DNA from 4 places in the Weizmannia acidilactici genome. Region 4 is predicted to be linked to each of the others. Evidence: predicted binding sites of a transcription regulator. Region 4 holds the regulator's gene; each other region holds the start of a gene.
The links. Region 4 encodes Rex, which represses fermentation and respiration genes when NADH is low (regulators of the CRP and FNR family bind a similar motif). Its sites were predicted from a motif close to TTGTGAAATATTTCACAA; they were not measured.
Positions count from the first base shown of each region.

Region 1: a site for Rex is predicted at 4,432-4,449, ahead of adhE (bifunctional acetaldehyde-CoA/alcohol dehydrogenase). Genes of this name have one in related genera too.
Region 2: a site for Rex is predicted at 4,165-4,182, ahead of arcA (arginine deiminase). Genes of this name have one in related genera too.
Region 3: a site for Rex is predicted at 2,655-2,672, ahead of pflB (formate C-acetyltransferase). Genes of this name have one in related genera too.

Region 1 covers NZ_BKZR01000032.1:1,070-6,534, forward strand. The annotation lists gene GBH70_RS11815 (IS1595 family transposase) at 1-485, opposite strand, end outside; gene GBH70_RS11820 (DEAD/DEAH box helicase) at 564-1,670, opposite strand; gene adhE (bifunctional acetaldehyde-CoA/alcohol dehydrogenase) at 1,793-4,405, opposite strand; gene GBH70_RS11830 (magnesium transporter CorA family protein) at 4,794-5,465, opposite strand, start outside.
Region 2 covers NZ_BKZR01000005.1:7,405-12,869, forward strand. The annotation lists gene arcC (carbamate kinase) at 1-142, opposite strand, end outside; gene arcD (arginine-ornithine antiporter) at 264-1,694, opposite strand; gene argF (ornithine carbamoyltransferase) at 1,738-2,754, opposite strand; gene arcA (arginine deiminase) at 2,769-4,001, opposite strand; partial or broken gene perR (peroxide-responsive transcriptional repressor PerR) at 4,487-4,938, opposite strand; gene GBH70_RS02755 (cob(I)yrinic acid a,c-diamide adenosyltransferase) at 5,095-5,465, opposite strand, start outside.
Region 3 covers NZ_BKZR01000011.1:62,896-68,360, forward strand. The annotation lists gene GBH70_RS05915 (formate/nitrite transporter family protein) at 1-6, opposite strand, end outside; partial or broken gene GBH70_RS17115 (ISLre2 family transposase) at 386-927, shown strand; gene GBH70_RS05920 (iron-containing alcohol dehydrogenase) at 1,354-2,514, opposite strand; gene pflB (formate C-acetyltransferase) at 2,917-5,181, shown strand; gene pflA (pyruvate formate-lyase-activating protein) at 5,282-5,465, shown strand, end outside.
Region 4 covers NZ_BKZR01000026.1:4,988-10,452, reverse strand. The annotation lists gene groES (co-chaperone GroES) at 1-248, opposite strand, end outside; gene GBH70_RS10505 (CPBP family intramembrane glutamic endopeptidase) at 559-1,290, shown strand; gene GBH70_RS10500 (DUF4305 domain-containing protein) at 1,287-1,484, shown strand; gene tatC (twin-arginine translocase subunit TatC) at 1,625-2,389, opposite strand; gene GBH70_RS10490 (redox-sensing transcriptional repressor Rex) at 2,550-3,224, opposite strand; gene GBH70_RS10485 (ABC-F family ATP-binding cassette domain-containing protein) at 3,504-5,423, shown strand.

The sequences.
Region 1 (5,465 bases), on a different contig from region 4:
GAGTACAAGAAATAGGTATCGTCAACTTCAACGATACCTTCAAAATGGTCAAAATCCATTTGCTTTAAGGCGGATAGCAGTTTATGTCTCCAGTAAAAAAGTGTAACCCAAGTAACCCCTACGATTTCAGCCGATTTACGCAGGGAGTAGCCTTTGAACATACAATCCACAAATGTAATCCATTCATCACCTTTTCGGGTGCGAAAAAGAACGGGGTTAGTCGTATCCGTAAAGGTTTTAAGGCAACTTTTACAACGATACCGTTGACGACCCTTGACTTTTCCGAATCGAACAACGTGTTCAGATGTACAATGGGGACACTCGAAACCATCTTTAAAACGAGTTTCCCTCATTTCGTTAATCAATCTACCACCAACGGAAGAGGTCGGGTCAACATAACGTTTTACCCATTGATATACTCGTTCCTTTTTAGTATGGGGTAACTTGTCGATGTATTTTAATAGGTTACTGAACGCTTTGTCCATCATTAACACTCCCGAACCTTTGTTCTAATTGTAATTATAGCAAGAACTTGGTTGCGTTTCAAATATCAACAATGTTCTTTAACAGAGCCTTCTTTTTAAATCCAAATCCCTCGCTTTTGCATATTTTTTCAAAACGGTTTCTTCTTTTGGCGTAACGAGGGAAATAACGGTGCCTGCAATGGATCCGAGCCGGCCTGTCCTCCCTGAACGGTGCACGTACCGGGAAACATCCTCCGCCAAATCAAAATGGATCACATGGGTAATCGAAGGAATATCCAAACCGCGCGCAGCCACATCTGTTGCCAAAAGGAGCGGAGCAGCCCCGTTCCGGAACAGCCGGACCGCTTTTTCCCGTTCTTCCTTCCGCATATCGCCATGCAGTTCGGCAGCAACAATTCCTTTATATCGCAGTTTTTCCGCCGCAACCGAAACATCCCATCTGTCATTCAAAAATACAAGCGCCCGGACACCACCCATACGGGCAATTTTGCGCAGCTGTTCGATTTTATCGCGGGGGTCGCCGGTTACGATATATACATGCTCTACCGGTTGTGCCGCATGATCTACTTTAACGTGGACAAGCATCGGATCTTTCATCAGTTCTTTTGCCTTTTGGACGACTGCTTCAGGTAAAGTCGCCGAAAAAAGCAGCAACTGGCAGTCCCGCAGAGCGGATTTGACAATTTTTCCAACTGTGCCGCTGTATTCTTTCCCAAGAAGCTGGTCCCCTTCATCGAGCACAATCGTTCTTACTTCATGCATTTTCAATTTTTTCTGCCGGATCAGTTCCAGGATGCGCCCGGGTGTGCCGGCCACAATTTGCGGGTGCTTTTTCAGTTTTTCAATCTGCCTTTTCACATTTGCACCGCCGATCAGCGAAGCAGCCTGGATGCCGCTTCCCTCCGCCCATTTTCCGATTTCCGCCGTAATTTGCATGACGAGTTCCTTTGATGGGGCCAAAATCACGGCCTGGACATTTTTCTTTCCGGTTTCGATACGCTCGAGCACCGGTAGCAGATAGGAGAGCGTTTTTCCGGATCCTGTCGGCGATTCCGCGATCACATCCCGGCCATCTAAAACAAGCGGGATTGTTTTTTCCTGCACGCCCGTAAGGTGTTCAAACGAAGATTTGTCCCAATTTTGCCGCAAAAAAGTCTGTAGCGAATGAACGATAGTGTTTCCCATTTTTTTCTCCTAACATTTGTTTTTCAGTGCTTTTATCATACACTACCCCGGCCGGAAAAGAAAAGAACCCGGACCGGCAGCCCTTCAAAACGGGAGCCGGCACCGGGCTGATTGTATCATGATTACTTTTCTTCAACACCGTCAAAAGCTTTGCGCAAAATTTCCTCCAATTCGCTGACAAGCGGCAGTTTCGGGTTAGCAGGCGTGCATTGGTCTTCAAATGCACGGTCTGCAAGCAGGGAAACGCGTTTTTCGAAGTCTGCCCTTTTCACGCCGGCTGCTCTAAGGCTGAGCGGCATGTTGAACATTTTCGCCATCCGGATGATCTCCTGGATGAGGCTCTCTACGCCTTCCTCTGTTGTACTGGCTGGAAGGCCGAGGATTCTTGCGATCTCTGCATAGCGCTTGTCGGCTGTGAAATGCTCGTATTTCGGGAATGCCGCAAATTTTTTCGGTTTCACCGCATTATAGCGGATCACGTGCGGCAGTAAAATGGCATTGGCGCGGCCGTGCGGAATATGGAATTCGGCGCCGATTTTATGGGCAAGAGAATGGTTGATGCCCAAGAATGCGTTCGAAAATGCCATCCCTGCCAGGGTCGATGCATTGTGCATTTTTTCGCGCGCCAACGCATCATTACCGTCCGCATACGCTCTCGGCAGGAATTCGTGGACAAGCTGGATTGCTTTGATTGCCAGGCCGTCCGTATAGTCATTGGCCATGTTCGAAACGTATGCTTCAATCGCGTGCGTCAGAACATCCATCCCGGTATCCGCAGTGACCGATTTCGGCACCGTCATGACGAATTGCGGGTCAATGATCGCTACATCCGGCGTCAATTCATAGTCCGCCAGCGGGTATTTCATATTGTTCTTTTTATCCGAAATAACGGCAAAAGATGTTACTTCAGATCCGGTTCCGGACGTTGTCGGGATACATACAAGCTGCGCTTTTTGGCCGAGTTTCGGGAATTTTGCAACCCGTTTGCGGATATCCATAAATTTCTGCCTTAATTCATTGAAGTCGACTTCCGGATGTTCATAGAACAGCCACATGCCTTTGGCCGCGTCCATCGCAGAACCGCCGCCCAGCGCAATAATTACGTCCGGCTGGAAGCTTTCCATCGCCGCTGCGCCTTTGCGTACCGTTTCAATGGAAGGATCCGGCTCTACTTCAGAGAAAATTTCACAGTGGACATAGTCCGGGCGTTTTCTTAAATAGTACAATACTTTATCGACATAGCCAAGCTTTACCATATCCGGGTCGGTGACGATAAAAGCGCTCGAGATGTCAGGCATTTTTTCCAGGTACTGTACCGAATTCTTTTCAAAATAGACGCGTGGCGGAATTTTAAACCATTGCATATTGACTCTCCGTTTTGCCATTGTTTTTACGTTATACAGGTTGATGACGCCGACGTTTGTAGAAACAGAGTTACCGCCGAATGTGCCGCAGCCCAGTGTCAAAGAAGGCATGTAGGCGTTGTAAATGTCGCCGATTGCCCCTTGGGAAGACGGAGAGTTTACGATAATGCGGCCGGCTTTCATCCTTAAACCGTATTGTTTGATCACTTCATCATTTTGCGAATGGATGACGGCTGAGTGGCCAAGGCCGCCGAATTCCAGCATCGCTTCCGCAAATTCAAAACCTTGTTTCGTGCTGTTTGCTTTGAAGCAGGCAAGAACCGGACTCAGTTTTTCCCTTGAAAGCGGATAGTCAGGACCAACGCCGGAGAGTTCCGCAATTAAAATTTTTGTATCTTCCGGAACATCGATTCCCGCCATTTTTGCGATTTCATAGGCCGGTTTGCCGACAATCGCGCCGTTCACCGATTGCGTTTTTTCGTTGATCACGGTTTTTTCGACTTTTTTCTTTTCGCTTTCGTTTAAGAAATAGCATTTGTTTGCGATCAATTCATTCTTCACTTGATCGTAAATTTCTTTGTCAATAATAACCGCTTGTTCGGATGCGCAGATCATGCCGTTGTCAAACGTTTTAGATAATATTAAGTCGTTGACGGCCCTTTGAATATCTGCGGTTTTTTCAATATAGCAAGGAACGTTGCCGGGTCCGACGCCGAGAGCCGGTTTGCCGCTCGAGTACGCGGATTTCACCATGCCCGATCCGCCCGTTGCAAGAATGAGCGAGATGCCCGGATGGTTCATTAATTGCTGTGTGGCTTCAATGGCCGGTTTTTCGATCCATTGGATGCAGTTTTCCGGCGCCCCCGCTTTAACAGCTGCATCGAGCATCACTTTCGCCGCATAGCTGCTTGATTTTTGCGCGGACGGATGGAACGCAAAAATGATCGGATTTCTTGTTTTAATCGAAATCAAAGCTTTAAACATTGTTGTTGAAGTCGGGTTGGTAACCGGTGTAACCCCTGCAATGACGCCGACCGGTTCAGCGATTTTTACAATTTCTTCATTTTCATTTTCTTCAATAATGCCGACGGTTTTGTTGTATTTGATGTTGTGGTAAATATATTCCGTCGCAAATAGGTTTTTCGTAATTTTATCTTCGTAGACGCCGCGTTTCGTCTCTTCGACTGCCATTTTTGCCAGCACCATATGCTGTTCCAAACCTGCCAGTGCCATTTGTTTCACAATGTGATCCACTTGTTCTTGGCTTAACTCCATAAATTCGCGCAGCGCTTTTTGCCCTTTGGCTACGAGCGAATCCACCATTTCCGTAATTTGAGCTGATTTGTCTACAACTTTTTCATCATCCGCCATGATCGTGGCCTCCATTCAAAAAGGTTTTGTGAAAATTTTCACATGCAAAACCAAAAAAAATATAATTGTGAATGAGTTCACAAATATGTGTTGTGAGGCATCTCTTCCTCTTGACTCCATTATAAACGATTTCACATAATATAACTGTGTCTGATTTGTGACAAATGAATAAAAGATTAATAATCCTTTTTCAAAAAATATTGCTTTGCTGCTTAGGTTCAATTAAAATAAATGTTTTTATTATTTCACTGTTGTAAGTGCTTTCATTTTTGATGAATAAATATGCACATATATACAAAGATCTCACTTGTGAAAAATGCGCATTCACAATGAAAAATAAAAAAGGAGATGAATTTTATGCAAAAACATCTCCCCACAGCTAACTGTTTCAAAAATATTTTTTCTTCCAAAAAATGACAGCCGTTACACAGGAAAGTATCAATGAGGTCAGGAAAGCCATCCAGAAACCGTGCGCACTTGAATGCCATGGCATGCCTTGCAAGTTCATGCCGAAAAAACTGGAAACCATCGTCGGCAGTGACAGGATAATCGTGAAGGTTGTCAAAAATTTCATTACAGCGTTCACGTTATTGGAAATGACTGACGCATACGCATCCATCATGCCGCTTAAAATGTTGCTGTGCACTTCACACATTTCAATCGCCTGTTTGACCTCAATCATGACATCATCCAGCAGATCCATATCATCTTCATACACTTTCAAGAAATGCTGCCGCGTCATTTTTTCCATCACAATTTTGTTGGCTTTCAGAGAAGTGGTAAAATAAACGAGCGTTTTTTCGAGGCTCAGAAGTTCAAAAAGTTCTTCATTCCGCATCGACTCGTGCAGTTCGCGTTCGATCAGGCTCGATCGGCGGTCAATATATTTCAAGTAATTCAAATAATAGCTTGCAATTTCATAAAGGATTTGAAGGGTAAATCTCGTTTTCATGTAGGAGTAAAATCCCCGTACCCGCCTGTGGATAAATTTTCCGATTATCGGATTTTCCTGCAGGCAAACGGTAATGAAATAAAAAGGCGTGACGATAATCCCGAGCGG
Region 2 (5,465 bases), on a different contig from region 4:
TGATCATATCATATCCGGCTTTCATAATTTTTAACAGTTGCCTTGCTGTTTCCTTCAATGCCTGCTGCTGGGCTTCGGCTGTTGCATCCTTGGCTTGGATAGCATTGCCGCCGAGCGCAATGACGACTTTTTTCTTTTTCATCTCTCAATCTCTCTCCTTAAAAATCGCTCTGTAATCCCAGAGTGCTGATCATCGCGCAATCCGACTGTTTTTTTCGTATGGGGAGGCCGCCGCGAATTGCGCGATTTTTTAGGAATAATACTTAAATCTTAATCGAACCTGTGATGAGCGAAACGAGCGCCCATAAAGCCAGAAAGACAATCAAACATGCTTCAAGCAATTCGGCCCTGTTGAAAAATTTCCTAATATGATGCTCTTTTTGCACCCCGACGAAAATGAGGATGCCCGGGGCGTATAAAATCATTGTCAGAAGCAGATAGTCCAGCCCTGCCGCATATACAAGCCATACGGCATAAACGGTGGCTATGATACCAAGCACGATGTCTTTTGCACGTTTCTCGCCGGCTTCATAATATTGTCCTGTCGTTGCCAGTTTTAACTGGTAAAGCGCCGAAAACAAATACGGGATTAAAATGGCCGAGGAAGCCATCGAATAAGCAAATTGGTATGCTCTGTCCGTGAACAGCAGCGTGATCAAAAACAGCTGGATTAAACCATTTGTCAGCCACAGCGAATTTACCGGGGCATGATTTTTATTTTCTTTTGCAAACCATGCCGGGAAAACATCGTCTTTACCGGCAACAAAAGGAATTTCGGCGGCGAGGATCGTCCAGCCGAGCCAGGCGCCTAATACCGAAATAATCAGGCCGAGGTTGATGATTACGGCACCCCACTTGCCGACAACATGTTCAAGCAGATAAGCCATCGACGGATTTGGCAGGCCGACCAGTTCCCCTTGAGCCATAACACCAAGAGAGAGCAGCGAAATCAAGATATAAATGACCAATGTGCCGATCAGCCCAATAACCGTTGCTTTCCCAATATCTTTCCGGTTTTGGGCACGCCCGGAAAGGACGACCGCGCCTTCCACACCGATGAATACCCAAAGCGTTACAAGCATTGTGCTTTTCACTTGAGCCGCCACATTTCCAAAGTGGAACGCTGTGCCATGCGGACCCCAGAAATCCGCCGTAAAGGTTTTGGCATGGAAAGCGAAGATCATTATGACAATGAACAGGAAAACCGGAACAAGTTTTGTAATCGTTGTGACAAGATTCACAAGTGCAGCGGAATGTACCCCTCTTAACACGAGTGCATGTACGATCCAAAGCATGATGGAGGCGCCAATAATCGAAGCAACGTTTTGCCCGCCGTCAAACCCCGGGATAAAATAGCCGATAGAACTGAACAACAAAGTGGCGTATGCAACGTTTCCAAGCCAAGCCGACAACCAGTATCCGAAGGCGCTGTTAAAACCCATGAAACTTCCAAACCCTGCTTTGGCATAGCTATAGATGCCGCCGTCTAAATCCGGGCGGCGCATTGACAAGTTTTGAAAACAGAGGCCGAGGGCTATGATACCTATCCCGGTAATGACCCATCCGATGATGATTGCGCCGGCATGCGCCCCGTTCGATATATCGCTTGCCAGATTAAATGCCCCGCCGCCGATCATCGAACCAATGACAATGGCAATAAGCGACAACAAACTGAGCTTTTTTTGGTCTCCCATTTTTCTCACCTCAAGTGTTTAATTTGAAGATCAACCGGCTTTCTTAATCCCTCCGATTGGTGGCAACCATGACGGCTTTAATCGTATGCATTCTGTTTTCGGCTTCGTCAAATACGTACGAATGGCTGCTGCGGAACACTTCATCCGTCACTTCCATTTCTTTCAGACCGAATTTTTCGTAGATGCCCTGTCCAATCTCCGTTTCCAGGTCATGGAAAGAAGGCAGGCAGTGCAGGAACATGACATCTTGATTGCCTGTTTTCCGGATCATTTCCATATTGACCTGATACGGTTTTAAGAGTCTGATCCTTTCTTCAAACTGCGATTCTTCGCCCATTGATACCCAAACATCCGTATAAATAACATCCGCGCCGTCAACTGCTTCTTCGATGTTATCCGTAATCAGCACCCTGCCGTGCGAAGCTTTGGCAAATGCTTCAGCTTCCTTCACAAGCGATACCGCCGGAAATAACGATTTCGGCGCACAAATTCTGACATCCATGCCGACTTTGGCACAGCTGACGAGCAGGCTATTCGCCATATTGTTGCGGCCGTCGCCGGCATACACAAACTTAACGCCTTTTAAGTGGCCGATCTGTTCTTTGATCGTTAAGAAATCCGCCAGCACCTGGGTCGGGTGGAATAAATCGGTCAGCCCGTTCCATACCGGCACGCCGGAATATTTTGCAAGCAGCTCAACCGTTTCATGGGAAAATCCCCTGAACTCAATGCCGTCAAACATCCTGCCTAGCACTTTTGCTGTATCTTCAGTAGATTCTTTTTTGCCAAACTGAATATCGTTTTTGCCCAAATATTCCGGGTGCGCCCCTAAATCAACAGCCGCAACTGTAAACGCGCATCTTGTCCGTGTGGAAGGCTTTTCAAACAATAGCGCGATATTTTGCCCTTCCAAATAACGATGTGGAATGCCCGCTTTTTTCTTCGCTTTTAAATCCGCCGCGAGATCAAGCAAATAAAGGATTTCTTCTTCCGTGTAATCGGATAAGGTTAGCAGGTTTCTTCCTTTCAGATTGACTTTGTTTTCAGCATAAACAGCCATATCTTTCTCCTCCTTTAAATATCTTCGCGCAAAATCGGCATGCTCATACAGCGCGGGCCCCCACGTCCCCGCGACAATTCCGAACTTGGAATTTCAATGACTTCGATGCCGTGATTTCTAAGCATTTCGTTGGAAACATAGTTGCGGTCGTACGTTACCACCACCCCGGGGGCAATCGAAAGTGTATTTGATCCGTCGTTCCACTGTTCGCGGGCCGATGCAATAATATCACCGCCGCCGCAAGGAATGAAATCAATTTCCGGCAAATGGAGCACTTCTTTTAAAACAGCCGGCAAGTTGTTCCTTTCCCGGATATTGACCTGATCCGGATCCTCCGATTTTTCCAAAATGTATATCCGCATATTTCCGTCAGGTCCCTGGATAGCAGGATGAATCGTAAATTTGTCAAAGTCGACCATTGTAAACACTGTATCAAGATGCATAAATGCCCTCGATTTCGGGATTTCAACCGCGACGACCCTTTGGATTTCTCCCTGTCTTTGAAATAGCTGGACCGCCAAATTTTCAATTGCTTTCGCGGAAGTCCTGGAACTGACCCCGATCGCAATCGTGTCTTTGCTTAAAATGAGCTCGTCCCCGCCTTCGATCGGGAAGCGTTCACCCCTGCCGAGCCATACCGGGATGTCAAATTTTGCAAAACGCGGATGGTATTTGATGATATACTGCATAAATAGCGATTCGCGCCGTCTTGCTTCCTCTCGCATACGATTGATCGTCAGGCCTTCACCGATCACAGCTGCAGGATCGCGGGTAAAATATAGGTTCGGCATCGGATCGAGATAGAACGGGTAGTGGCCTGCCATTAGTTCATACAGATGCGTTTTCTTTTCCTCCGCAATTTCTGTCTTCAACACCCCGGCCATCACCTTGTGCACTATTTCTTCAACCGGAAATGACAGCAGGTAATCCTTCAGAATGTTATAGGTGCCGTTCGGATTGGCTCCGCTTTCTGACAGTATCTGATCGATAAACTGCCGGCGCACTTTTTCATCTTCAAGTGTTTCAGCCGCGAGCTTATCGAGATAAAGGACTTCAATACCGCGGTTTTTCAAGATACCGGCAAAATAATCATGTTCTTTTTGCACGGTCGGCAAATAAGGAATATCATCAAAAAGAAGCCGTTCCAAATATTCCGGGATTAAATTTTCAAGTTCTTTTCCGGGTCGGTGCAGTAATACGGTTTTTAATTCGCCGATTTCCGATGTGATATGCAGCGGGTACTTCATCTTCGTTTTCGATATTTCCAATGTCGTGTTGGATGACTGTCTCATTTTTGTACCTCCTCCTGGCATATTTCCTTTTTGATTTCCTTCATGAAGGTTGATCATCGGTACATCTTTATCATAGGGGATCTTCGGTTTGGGCATTGTGGAAATTACAGCAGGCTTTGTGTGGAATACATCACAGAATCGCTTTTATTTATGAAAACGTTTGCATGATTACTCGATGTTTGTTGTTTCATTAAGATTCCACACCAATTTTGGAATGTATATTGGTGAATAAATCCGTGGGAATTCTGAGAAAAAAATTTTTTGGATTTTTATCGCGGGCTGCACGTTTGAACTGCAGTACTTTCCGGGTTATGAACTGGACAAAATGTTTCAGACGCGAAAACTACGGAAAAAACGGTCGAGCCGGATCCTTAAAAGCAGATCCACAGCAATAAAAAAAGAACTGGAATGGACCAGTTCAACCGGTATGAGAGCATTATTCAACTTTTGACATAACTGTGCTTTTTGCTACATTCCGGGCATGTACCGTAAATTTCCATACGATGGTGGCTCACTTTAAAACCGGTCACCTGTGAGGCGAGCTGTTCCACTTCATCCAAGCCAGGATAGTGGAAATCCACAATTTTTCCGCAATCTTCGCAAATAATGTGGTAATGATTCGAAGTAACAAAATCGAAACGGCTTGAAGCATCGCCGTAAGTCAGCTCTTTTACTAATCCGATTTCCTTAAAAACACGCAAGTTATTGTAAACGGTGGCCACACTCATATTCGGGAATTTACCCTCAAGTGCCTTATAAATTTCATCGGCCGTTGGATGTGACATGGACTCAATCAAATATCCAGTATCGCATGACGTTGAGGGGTAATACGGACACCCGACTGCTTTAATGTTTCCAGTGCTTTGTTCAACTGCTGCTCTGACACCGTCATGCACCTCTTTTCTAACGATTATCATTCTTAATTTATAATCTTTATAAAAAGTTTACAAAAAAAAGTGCGGTTTTGTCAAATAAAATGAAGAAATTCATTTATTTCAGGTTTTCTTTTTTTATGCAGGATGATGTGAAAACGTTTCGTTTTTCTCAATTAATCCCCAAGCGGATGAAGCGGCTGGTCTTTTATCCCTAAGCAGTGGTTGATGAATCTTGCCGCCACAAACAGGAAATCGGACAGGCGGTTTAAAAACGGCAGTACTAGCGGATTCACGCCTTCCACCGAAACACTGCATCGTTCCGCTCTCCTGACAACCGTCCGCGCCGCGTGCATGGCTGCCGCCGCCGGATGGCCCCCAGGCAAAATGAACATTTTTAACAGTTCAAGCTGCGCGTCCCATTTGTCAATCACCGTCTCAAGCTCGTCAATATACTCCTGTTTTAATTTCCATTGCACTTCTTTCCCCGGGGGCGTGGAAAGTTCCGCCCCTGCATGGAATAACATCGTTTGGACGCGGCTGAAAA
Region 3 (5,465 bases), on a different contig from region 4:
GTACATAAATAACCATCTCCATCGTGAAGTATTTAATTGTGAATTCTGTCACAAACAACTGCTTTTCTATCATATCGCCATTTCTCCTATTTGTGTATGTATAAATTTTGAACGTTTATGAAGCGATTTCACCAAAGCTGGACAAGCCGAAATGCGGATGCCCCGCGTTCAGACAGACAAATAGGGGGCTGTCCCAAACAACTTCATTTCTAAGTAGACATCACTATACACGAAAATGAGTATTGGCTGGCCTGTAGCCTAAATTATTTCATTATCGTAAATAATGGAATAAGCAGGTTACAGGCCGTAGCTTTTTTGATGGATTAAAACCCGTGTCCCAAAAAGCACGGATGATTACAAACAGCGACGGAGGATCAGGGTATAGACATTCGTGGGAGGAAAAAGTGAAGTGAAGGAACAGGTTAAAAAAGCGATAAATACCCGTGATTTAGGCAGGTTTATATTGCATTTAGATACCTATAAAAGTACATTGGCGGATGAGAAGCATCTCAAAAAACCAAGGAGTTCCGTACTTATATCCCAAAAGAACTAGAAACGCATTTTTGACTGGAGAGAGAAAGTGGAAAATGTGCCGGGCGGTGCCAGAGAATCCAACCAAAGGCACATCTGGGGGATGCATTGGAGCAAAGAAGGCGGGGAAGCCATGGTTAAAATAACAAGGAATGCTCAACCAACCGGACATTAAGAAATGCTTATCTGAAACACCAAACAAGAAGCGCAAGAAAGCAGCGCGAATAGAAGCAAGCTGTAAAACCCGCCCAGCTGCTTAAACAGCCTGTACGCCCGTCAATCGGTGCAAAACAGGGATCAATCAGCCTGTATACAAGCACTGTATCAGCAATAGGGAATTTAAGCAAGATATTTAGGTTTTTCACCTGGATAAGGGGCAATCCCAACATCCTTTAAAAAGCTGGGAATATAAATGATCGCTAATTTCTGAGACTTCTGCGGGAAAAGCGAGCCGGGCGAGACCCAGTGTGCTTGAGGGACGAGCGAGGAGGCTCGCGACGCGTGCGGAAAGCGAGTAAATTTCGCGATCATCATATGCCCGGTTTAACTGCTTTTGGGATTGCCCCTTATCCAGAGAAGCAAGCAAAGCGCTGTAGCCAAAAGCGTACAAAGAGTGTCTGGAAATCACTGATTTTTAAACGATGTCGAGAAAAACTTGACACATACAATATACAGAGAAAATACAAAAAACCGCCTTTTCCATTATAATGTAAGTGTCTAGCAAACATTGAATGGAGGCGGTTTTTTTGAGTAACTTTTCAACTACCTTTATTGATTATAACAGAAGAGATGTCCCTTTATTTGTTCTATTTTTTATAATATTTACATTGCAGCCGCAATAATGGCTTCGACTTCTTTTTGCGTCGGTTTGCGCGGGTTTGTGGCCGCGCACGCATCCTGCATCGCATGCTTGGCGAGGATTTCGATGTCTTCTTCTTTTGCCCCGAGTTCCTTGAAGCCTTTCGGAATGTTCAGTTGTTCCGCCAGCCTTTCGATTGCTGCAATCGCTTTTTCCGCCGCTTCTTGTACGCTTAATCCTTCTGTCCTTTCGCCCAATGCCGCGGCAATGTCCGCAAATCTTTCTTTCCGCGCAATCAGGTTGAACCGGCAGACATGCGGGAGTAAAATGGCATTGCAGACACCGTGCGGCAAATTATAAAAGCCGCCGAATTGGTGTGCAATCGCATGGACATAACCCAAAGACGCATTGTTGAATGCCATGCCGGCCAGATACTGCGCATATACCATTTGTTCGCGTGCTTCGATGTCGTGTCCGTTTGCGACAGCCCGCGGCAAATATTTCGGGATAATTTGAATCGCTTTAATCGCGCATGCATCCGTAATCGGCGTTGCTGCCGTCGAAACATACGCTTCAACCGCGTGCGTCAATGCATCAAGGCCGGTTGCAGCGGTCAAAGATGGCGGCATACCAACCATTAACAACGGATCATTGATTGATAAAACCGGCGTTACATGTTTATCAACAATCGCCATTTTTACTTTTCGGCTCGTATCGGTAATAATGGTGAATTTCGTCATTTCACTTGCGGTTCCGGCTGTCGTGTTAATGGCAACTAAAGGCACCATCGGCTTTTCGGAACGGTCGAGCCCTTCATAGTCATGGATTCTGCCACCGTTCGCCACGACAAGTCCGATCCCTTTCGCACAGTCATGCGCGCTGCCGCCGCCAAGCGAAACGATCGAGTCGCATTTTTCTTCCTCATATACTTTTAACCCGTCTTCCACATTTTTATCTGTCGGGTTTGGTTCGGCTTTTGGGTAAATAGCCACTTCTAGGCCGGCTTCCTTGATGTACTTTGCAATTTTATCAGAATACCCAAGCTGATGAAGTCCTGCATCTGTTACAATTAGCGGCTTACGGCATCCAAGATTTTTTAGACTGATTCCAATGTCTTCAGCTGTTCCCTGCCCAAATAAGTTTAAGGTAGGCATTTGAAAATCAGTACGCAATCCTGTCAACATCTTTACCACTCCTTTGTGTAACTGCTTTCATAAATTACTATACAGCAATCGCTTTCATTAGGATGTGTCCAATTTGTGAAACATTGAACATTTTCCTTCAAAGTTTTCCAATTAAAAAATTTCTATTCAGAAAACAAATATTGTGAAATAATGAGCAAATTGTTTTATAACAGTTCAGACTCGTTTCTTCCTATTATATATCTATTGGCAGATAATTTGAACATTCTTTGAAAACTGCATTTTTTCGCGGAAAAATGTGAGCGATATCACTATCTTTTTTTTGAATGACATGCTATGATGAAAGCGTATTAAGGAATGCTCACTAATGAGCAAATAACTTCATCCATTTTTTTAGGCACTATGTTGAAGTCTTACTACAAGGCTTGAAGGAGGCCCATTCAAATGACTGAACAATTGCTTACAAAAGCACCACTCAGCAAAGAACAATGGAAAGGCTTTAAAGGCGGCAACTGGCAAAATGAAATCGACGTTAGGGATTTTATCCTGAAAAATGTAACCCCTTACGAAGGCGATGAAAGTTTCCTCGCCGGCCCGACAGAAGCTACATTGAAATTATGGAATCAAGTCATGGAATTATCCAAGCAGGAACGCGAAAAAGGCGGCGTTCTTGATATGGATACGAAAGTTGTTTCTACCATCACTTCACACGCACCTGGATATTTAAACAAAGAGCTTGAAAAAATTGTCGGTCTGCAAACAGACAAACCATTAAAACGCGCTTTGATGCCATTTGGCGGCATCCGCATGGCGGAAAATTCCTTAAAATCATACGGCTATGAAATCGATCCGGAAATCAAACATATTTTTACGGAATGGCGGAAAACACATAACCAAGGCGTATTCGATGCTTATACTCCGGAAATCAAAATGGCGCGCCATGCCGGAATCGTTACAGGACTTCCGGATGCATACGGGCGCGGCCGCATCATTGGCGACTACCGACGTGTTGCATTGTACGGGGTTGACTATTTAATTGAGCAAAAGAAAAAAGACTTCGATTTAATCGGAAACGGCGTCATGACGGAGGACGTCATCAGGGAACGCGAAGAACATTCCGAACAAATTCGCGCTTTGCAAGAATTGAAACAAATGGCCCAAAGCTACGGATTCGATATTTCCGAACCGGCTTCAAACGCCCGCGAAGCTTTTCAATGGCTGTATTTTGCATACCTTGCCGCCATTAAAGAACAAAACGGTGCAGCGATGAGCTTGGGCCGCACCTCCACTTTCCTTGATATTTATATTGAAAGGGATTTGAAAAACGGTGTCCTGACAGAAAGGGAAGCGCAGGAACTCGTTGACCATTTCGTCATGAAACTCCGCCTTGTCAAATTTGCAAGGACCGAAGAATACAACGAACTATTCAGCGGCGACCCGACATGGGTTACGGAATCGATCGGCGGGATGGCACTGGACGGCCGCACGCTCGTTACAAAAAATTCGTTCCGCTTCCTGAATACGCTCGACAACTTAGGCCCTGCGCCTGAACCGAACTTGACCGTGCTGTGGTCGACAAAACTGCCGGATAAATGGAAACAATATTGCGCGAAAATGTCAATTAAAACGAGCGCCATCCAATACGAAAACGATGACTTGATGCGTGAAGAATACGGCGATGATTACGGTATTGCCTGCTGCGTATCGGCAATGCGGATCGGCAAACAAATGCAATTCTTCGGCGCCCGTGTAAACTTGGCAAAAGCTTTGCTGTATGCCATTAACGGTGGCATTGATGAACGACTGAAAGTCCAGGTTGCGCCTCCTTACCGGCCGATTACTTCAGAATATCTGGATTATGATGAAGTTATGGAAAAATACGACCGGATGCTTGACTGGCTTGCAGGCGTATACGTCAATGCAATGAACATCATCCATTACATGCATGACAAATATTCTTATGAACGGCTTGAAATGGCGTTGCATGACCGCAAAATTTTGCGCACAATGGCATTCGGCGTTGCCGGCCTGTCCGTTGCAGTTGACTCTTTAAGCGCAATTAAATATGCGAAAGTCAAAGTTATCCGCGATGAAAACGGCCTTGCGGTTGACTATGAAGTCGAAGGTGATTTCCCGAAATACGGCAACAACGACGACCGTGTCGACGAAATTGCTGTAAACCTTGTAAAAACGTTCATGGAAAAACTGAGAAAACATCCGACTTACCGCAATTCGGTTCCTACTTCTTCTATCTTGACGATTACTTCAAACGTTGTATACGGAAAGAAAACGGGAAGCACACCGGATGGAAGGAAAGCCGGAGAACCGTTTGCGCCAGGCGCCAACCCGATGCATGGCCGCGATACGCATGGTGCAGTCGCCTCGCTGAGCTCTGTTGCGAAACTGCCTTATAAATATTCGCTGGACGGCATTTCCAACACGTTCTCCATCGTGCCGGAAGCTCTCGGACATGAAGAAGATACACGCGTATCCAACTTGGACGGCATGTTGGACGGTTATATGGCGAAGAAAGCGCATCATCTGAACGTCAACGTCTTGCATCGTGAAACATTGCTGGATGCAATGGATCATCCGGAAAAATATCCGCAATTAACGATCCGTGTATCCGGATATGCAGTTAATTTCATTAAACTGACAAGGGAACAACAATTGGAAGTCATTAACCGTACATTCCATGAAATGATGTAATCGATAAAAACAAAGGGCGGCATGCACTCCATGCCCCCTCCCCTTTTTTGAAGCCTGAACTTGTGGAAGTCCAGAAATCTAAAAGAAGGATTTGATTTTTATGAAAATCTCAACGAGTATTCATTCGACCGAATCATTTGGAACCGTCGACGGCCCTGGAATCCGCTATGTCGTATTCACGCAAGGCTGCCCGTTGCGATGCAAATTTTGCCATAACCCGGATACTTGGAAAATAAACGAAGGCAAAGAAATGACCGTAGATGAAATTATGAAAGACGTGCAGG
Region 4 (5,465 bases):
ATTAAGTATTCGTTGCCTTGGTATTTCACTTCTGTACCAGCATATTTCGAAAAGATGATGCGATCGCCTACCGCTACATCAATGGCAACGCGCTCGCCATTGTCCAGCACACGCCCTGAGCCGACAGCGACGACTTTGCCTTCCTGCGGCTTTTCTTTCGCAGTATCAGGCAGCACAATACCGCTTGCTGTTTTTTCTTCAGTTTCTACTAATTCAATTACGACGCGATCACCCAGTGGTTTTAACAAGTGAAACAACCTCCTTAATTCGCATTATGTAAAATTTTGTCCATTATTAGCACTCGCTATAGATGAGTGCTAACACAATTATTATAATAAATAATTCATTCTCCTTTTGCAAGTCTCTAACACAACTTTTTTTATTTTTTTTGCTTCCGGTGTCCCCTTATAAGTATGCTTTAACAACAACCGAATATGCAACTTAAAAGGCTGACGGACACAAGCATTTGAACACCGCTCCGTTCAATAGTACAATGTACATATTGGACCATTTTGCAAACCTTTAAACTCTGAACTGCCCAGGAAAGGAAATGAACGCGTGAAAAAAGAGTATGTGTATATTCTGGTGACGTACGTCCTCATGCTGTTGTCCAACATTATCGGCTACCCGATGCTCTACTGGGCCGGGGTAAACCTATTCCATGAGCCGCCCGCCAGCATGAAAACTTTGACACCCCCGCTTTGGACGGTATTAAGTTTTATTGTCGGCTTGATCATCGTCCTTCATTTTTTGCGGAGAGCCGCAAAAAATGAAATGAACCGGGCTGAAGTGCTCCCGGCTGGCCCATCTGCCTTGTGGGCGGTATACGGCGTCTTTCTGTGCTTCTTCGCCCAGATTGTTGCCGCAAAAATCGAATCACTTTTCGGCATTCCGCAAAGCTCCAACAACACGCAGCAAATCATGGTGCTGATCGAAAGATTTCCGCTTGTCATTTTGATCAGTTCCATAGCCGGGCCGATTCTGGAAGAAATCGTCTTCCGGAAAATCATTTTCGGCACACTGCGCAGGCGGTTTTCCTTTATCGTCTCCGGAGTGGTCAGCTCCGTCATTTTCGGGCTTGCCCACACTGAGATCAGCCACTTGTTCCTGTATTCTCTTTTAGGGCTGGCGCTTGCTTTTTTATATGAAAAAACGAAACGGATTACTGTCTCCATGTTTGCACACGTGTCCATGAACACCATTGTGGTGGTAATGCAGCTTTTGTATCCGTCCGTTCAACAGACATTACAATTTCAAGATTTTCACAGCTTAATTGGAGGACTTATATGATGAAGCCACTTTTTTCAGGTGTGGTCAATTGCCTGCTTGGGGCATTGTTCACTTATTTTGCCATCCAGCAAGTGCAGATGAGCGGCTGGGGCTTTTTTTGTTACCTGCTTCTTTTGATTGCCACTTTGGATCTGGGATCGGGGATCAGGCTGATTCTTTTCCATTTCAGGCTCAAACATTCGGCCAAAAAATAAAAAGCCGTTTTTTCCGGAACACTTCAAACAGTCCGGGAAAAACGGCTTTTTTGCATCACATTCCACTGATGATGATTGCGGATTTGCGGAACGCCTGCGCAGCAACGGAACGAATTTGGCGGCCGTGTGCAAACCGGCACTCATTCAGAAATCATCGTTTGCTCATCAATGGTTATTTCTTTTTCTCCTTTTTTTGCTTTAAGGTATGAAAATTTTGAGACGACTGCGCTGATTTCGTACAGCAAAATCAGCGGTACGCCGGCCATCAGCTGCGAAAATACATCGGGCGGTGTAATGATGGCTGCCGCCGCAATTAAAGCAACATACGCGTATTTTCGTGCCTTTTTTAACAGCATTGGTGTAATGACGCCAAGCCGGGTGAGAAACATGACTACAACCGGCATCTGGAACACAAATCCAAAAGGAAGCGTAATTTGCAGAAGAAATTGGAAATATTCACGGATGCCAATAACCGTATGGACTCCCATTTCCGCCGACAATTCCATCATAAATTCCACCATAAATGGAAAAAGAACAAAGTAAGAAAATGAAATGCCAAGCATAAACAGCAAAATGGAAATGGGAATATAGCTTAATGTGATTTTCCTTTCCTTCTCATACAGGCCAGGGCTTACAAACGCCCACAGCTGGTACAGAATCACCGGGAGCGTCAGCAAGCATGCAATGACAACAGATACTTCCATAAAAACCTTAATCGGATCCGTCACCCTGAAGGCGTTCATCGTTAACACTTCGGCTTCTTCAGCATGCTGCAAATAACGGATCACAGGTTTGGCGGCAAATAATCCCACAATCATCGCAAACACAAAGAAAACGAGAACCGTAATCAGCCGCTTTCTCAATTCCTGAATATGCTCGGCAACCGTCATGTTTTTCGGATTCAAGGCCGTTCACCTTTCATTTCCGCCTTTCGATCCTCCCCATTTTCGGCTCCGCTATGCAACACCTTCAAACCAAAACTACCGGACAGCTTTCCCTTGAATTCCGTTCCCACTTCGGGCCACCCCCTGTACCCATTATGATAACGGAAAAAGGGAGTTTTGGCTATGATTTGACGGTTTTTTCTTTCGAATTTTCGGCATCATTTGAATAATGCTGCAAAAAGTAGATGAGGGCTTGCAGTTCCACGGCCAAATCAATATGGTGGACGCGGACATTCGGCGGGACATTTAGCCTGGCAGGCGTGAAATTCAAGATTCCCTTCACGTTTGTATCCGCAAGTTCATCTGTCACAGTCTGCGCGGCAATGGCCGGAACCGTTAAAATCACGACCGTCACGTCTTCCTGACGAAGCCGCTCCTTTAAATCGTTCATGCTGTAAATCGGCACATTGCCGACCCGTTTTCCTACTTTGCTTTCATCGTTATCAAAGGCCATCACAATCCGAGCGCTGTTGTTTTTGGAAAAATTATAGTTCAAAAGGGCAGTTCCCAAGTTTCCTACCCCAATGAGCGCCACATTTGTCATTTCATCCTGGTTAAGCGTCTTGCTGAAGAAAGACAATAAATATTTAACATTATAACCGTACCCTTTTTTCCCGAGCGCCCCGAAATAAGAAAAATCCCTGCGGATCGTCGCCGAATCGACTTTCACCGCTTCGCTCAGTTCCGCTGAAGAGACCCTCTGCTTGCCAAGAGTGTACAAATTTCTCAAATAACGGTAATACAATGGTAATCGTTTCGCGGTGGCTTGTGGTATTTTAGCTGATTCATCTTTCATGTGAAATCCCCCAAGTTGGTTCCTTTTAGTTTTCGAGATATTTGGCAGCGCTACCAATCCATGATTTTATATTACTCCTGTTTTTATAAATAAAAAATAACCGTCTCTGAAAAAATTTAATCTTACGCCCATTCTCTCTCCAACCATGTTAAATATATCACAAATTTGCATATTTTTCATTGATTTATGTGAAAAGATTTTTGACAATATTCGCGTGCCTCAGTTGAGTTGCAGAGCTGCATCCTGTACACTTACAATAATATAGAGGTGAAAATGGCCATGATGTTGCTGCAAGTTCAACAAGTCACAAAATATTTTGGTGCTGAACTTATTTTATCGAATATAAAATTGGAAATCCAGACAAAAGACCGCATTGCTTTAGTCGGAAGAAACGGGGCAGGGAAATCGACCCTGCTGAAAATCATTGCCGGCCAGCTGTCATATGATGAAGGAACGATTACGAAACCGAACGGGGTCGAAATTGGATATTTGGCCCAAAATTCAGGGTTGGAATCCAATCTTTCCATTTGGGATGAAATGATGTCCGTATTTAAGGGCCTGCTCAATATGGAAAAACAGCTGCGGGCGCTTGAACAAAAAATGGCGGATCCTTCCATTTATAACCGTCCGGCTGAATATGAAAAAATTTTACAGGCTTATGATGAGCTTCAGACCCGCTTTAAAGAGGAAGGCGGATACCAGATCGAGGCGGACATCCGCTCCATCCTGCACGGGTTCCGTTTTCATCAGTACGACTACAGCACCCCGATCCATACATTAAGTGGCGGGCAAAAAACGCGGCTGGGGCTGGCAAAATTATTGCTGTCCAAACCAGATATTTTAATTTTGGATGAGCCTACAAACCATCTTGATATCGAAACGCTCACCTGGCTTGAGCAATATTTGCAGGGCTACCAGGGCGCGATCCTGATCGTTTCCCACGACCGTTATTTTCTCGACAAAGTCGTCAACCAGGTATACGAAATTTCAAGGCATTCGATCAAGAAATACTATGGTAATTACAGCCGCTACCTGGAACAGAAAGCTGCCCAGTACGAACGGGATTTGAAACAATACGAAAAACAACAGGAAGAAGTCACGAAACTGCAGGAATTTATCCAAAAAAATATCGCGCGCGCCACGACGACAAAACGGGCACAAAGCCGGAGAAAACAGCTTGAAAAAATGGAATTAATGGACAGACCGCTCGGTGATGAAAAATCGGCCCATTTTTCTTTTGAAATCGAAAAACAAAGCGGCAACGAAGTGCTCCAAGTGCAGGAGGCTTCCATCGGCTATGGTGGGGAAGCTGTTGCGCGAAATATCAATCTTTCCGTGAAACGGGAAGACAGCGTTGCCCTTGTCGGACCGAACGGCATCGGCAAATCAACGCTCATCAAAACCATCTTAAATAAACTTCCCCTTCTATCAGGAACGATCCAATTCGGATCCAACGTAACAACCGGCTATTACGACCAGGAACAGGCGGACTTGTCTTCCAACAAAACCGTTTTGCAGGAATTATGGGATGAATACCCGCTTAAATCCGAAAAAGAAATCCGTACTGCACTAGGGAATTTCCTTTTTTCAGGCGATGACGTGCTTAAAACTGTCTCCTCCTTAAGCGGCGGCGAAAAAGCCCGGCTTGCCCTTGCCAAATTAATGCTGCAAAAAGCCAACTTTCTCATCCTTGACGAACCGACAAACCATCTTGACCTGGACAGCAAAGAAGTGCTCGAAAATGCTTTAATTGATTACCCGGGAACCATTTTATTTATTTCGCATGACCGTTACTTTATTAACCGGATTGCCACGAAAGTCGTCGAACTTTCGAAGGACGGCACACAGGAATTTCTCGGCGACTATGATTATTATGTGCAAAAACGGGAAGAAATGTTGGAACTTGAGCGGCTGGAAAAAGCGGAAAAAGAAGCGGAAAAAGCGATGCAGCCGACCAAAAGCACTTATCAACAGGATAAGGAAGCAAAAAAACTGGAACGCCAAAGAAAGCGGAGAATCGAAGAAATTGAAGCAAAAATCGAAGCGCTGGAAACCGAAATCAGCGGGTGGGAAGAAAAGCTGGCGGATCCGGATGTTTTCCAAGATCATGTGAAAATGCGTGAAGTAACGGATGAACTGGAAAAGAGGAAAAACGAGCTGGATGCCCTGATGGATGAGTGGGCGGAAATTGCGGAATAAGCATGCGGGTCGCTGTGGAAAAAGAAGTTGTGAAAAGCGGCG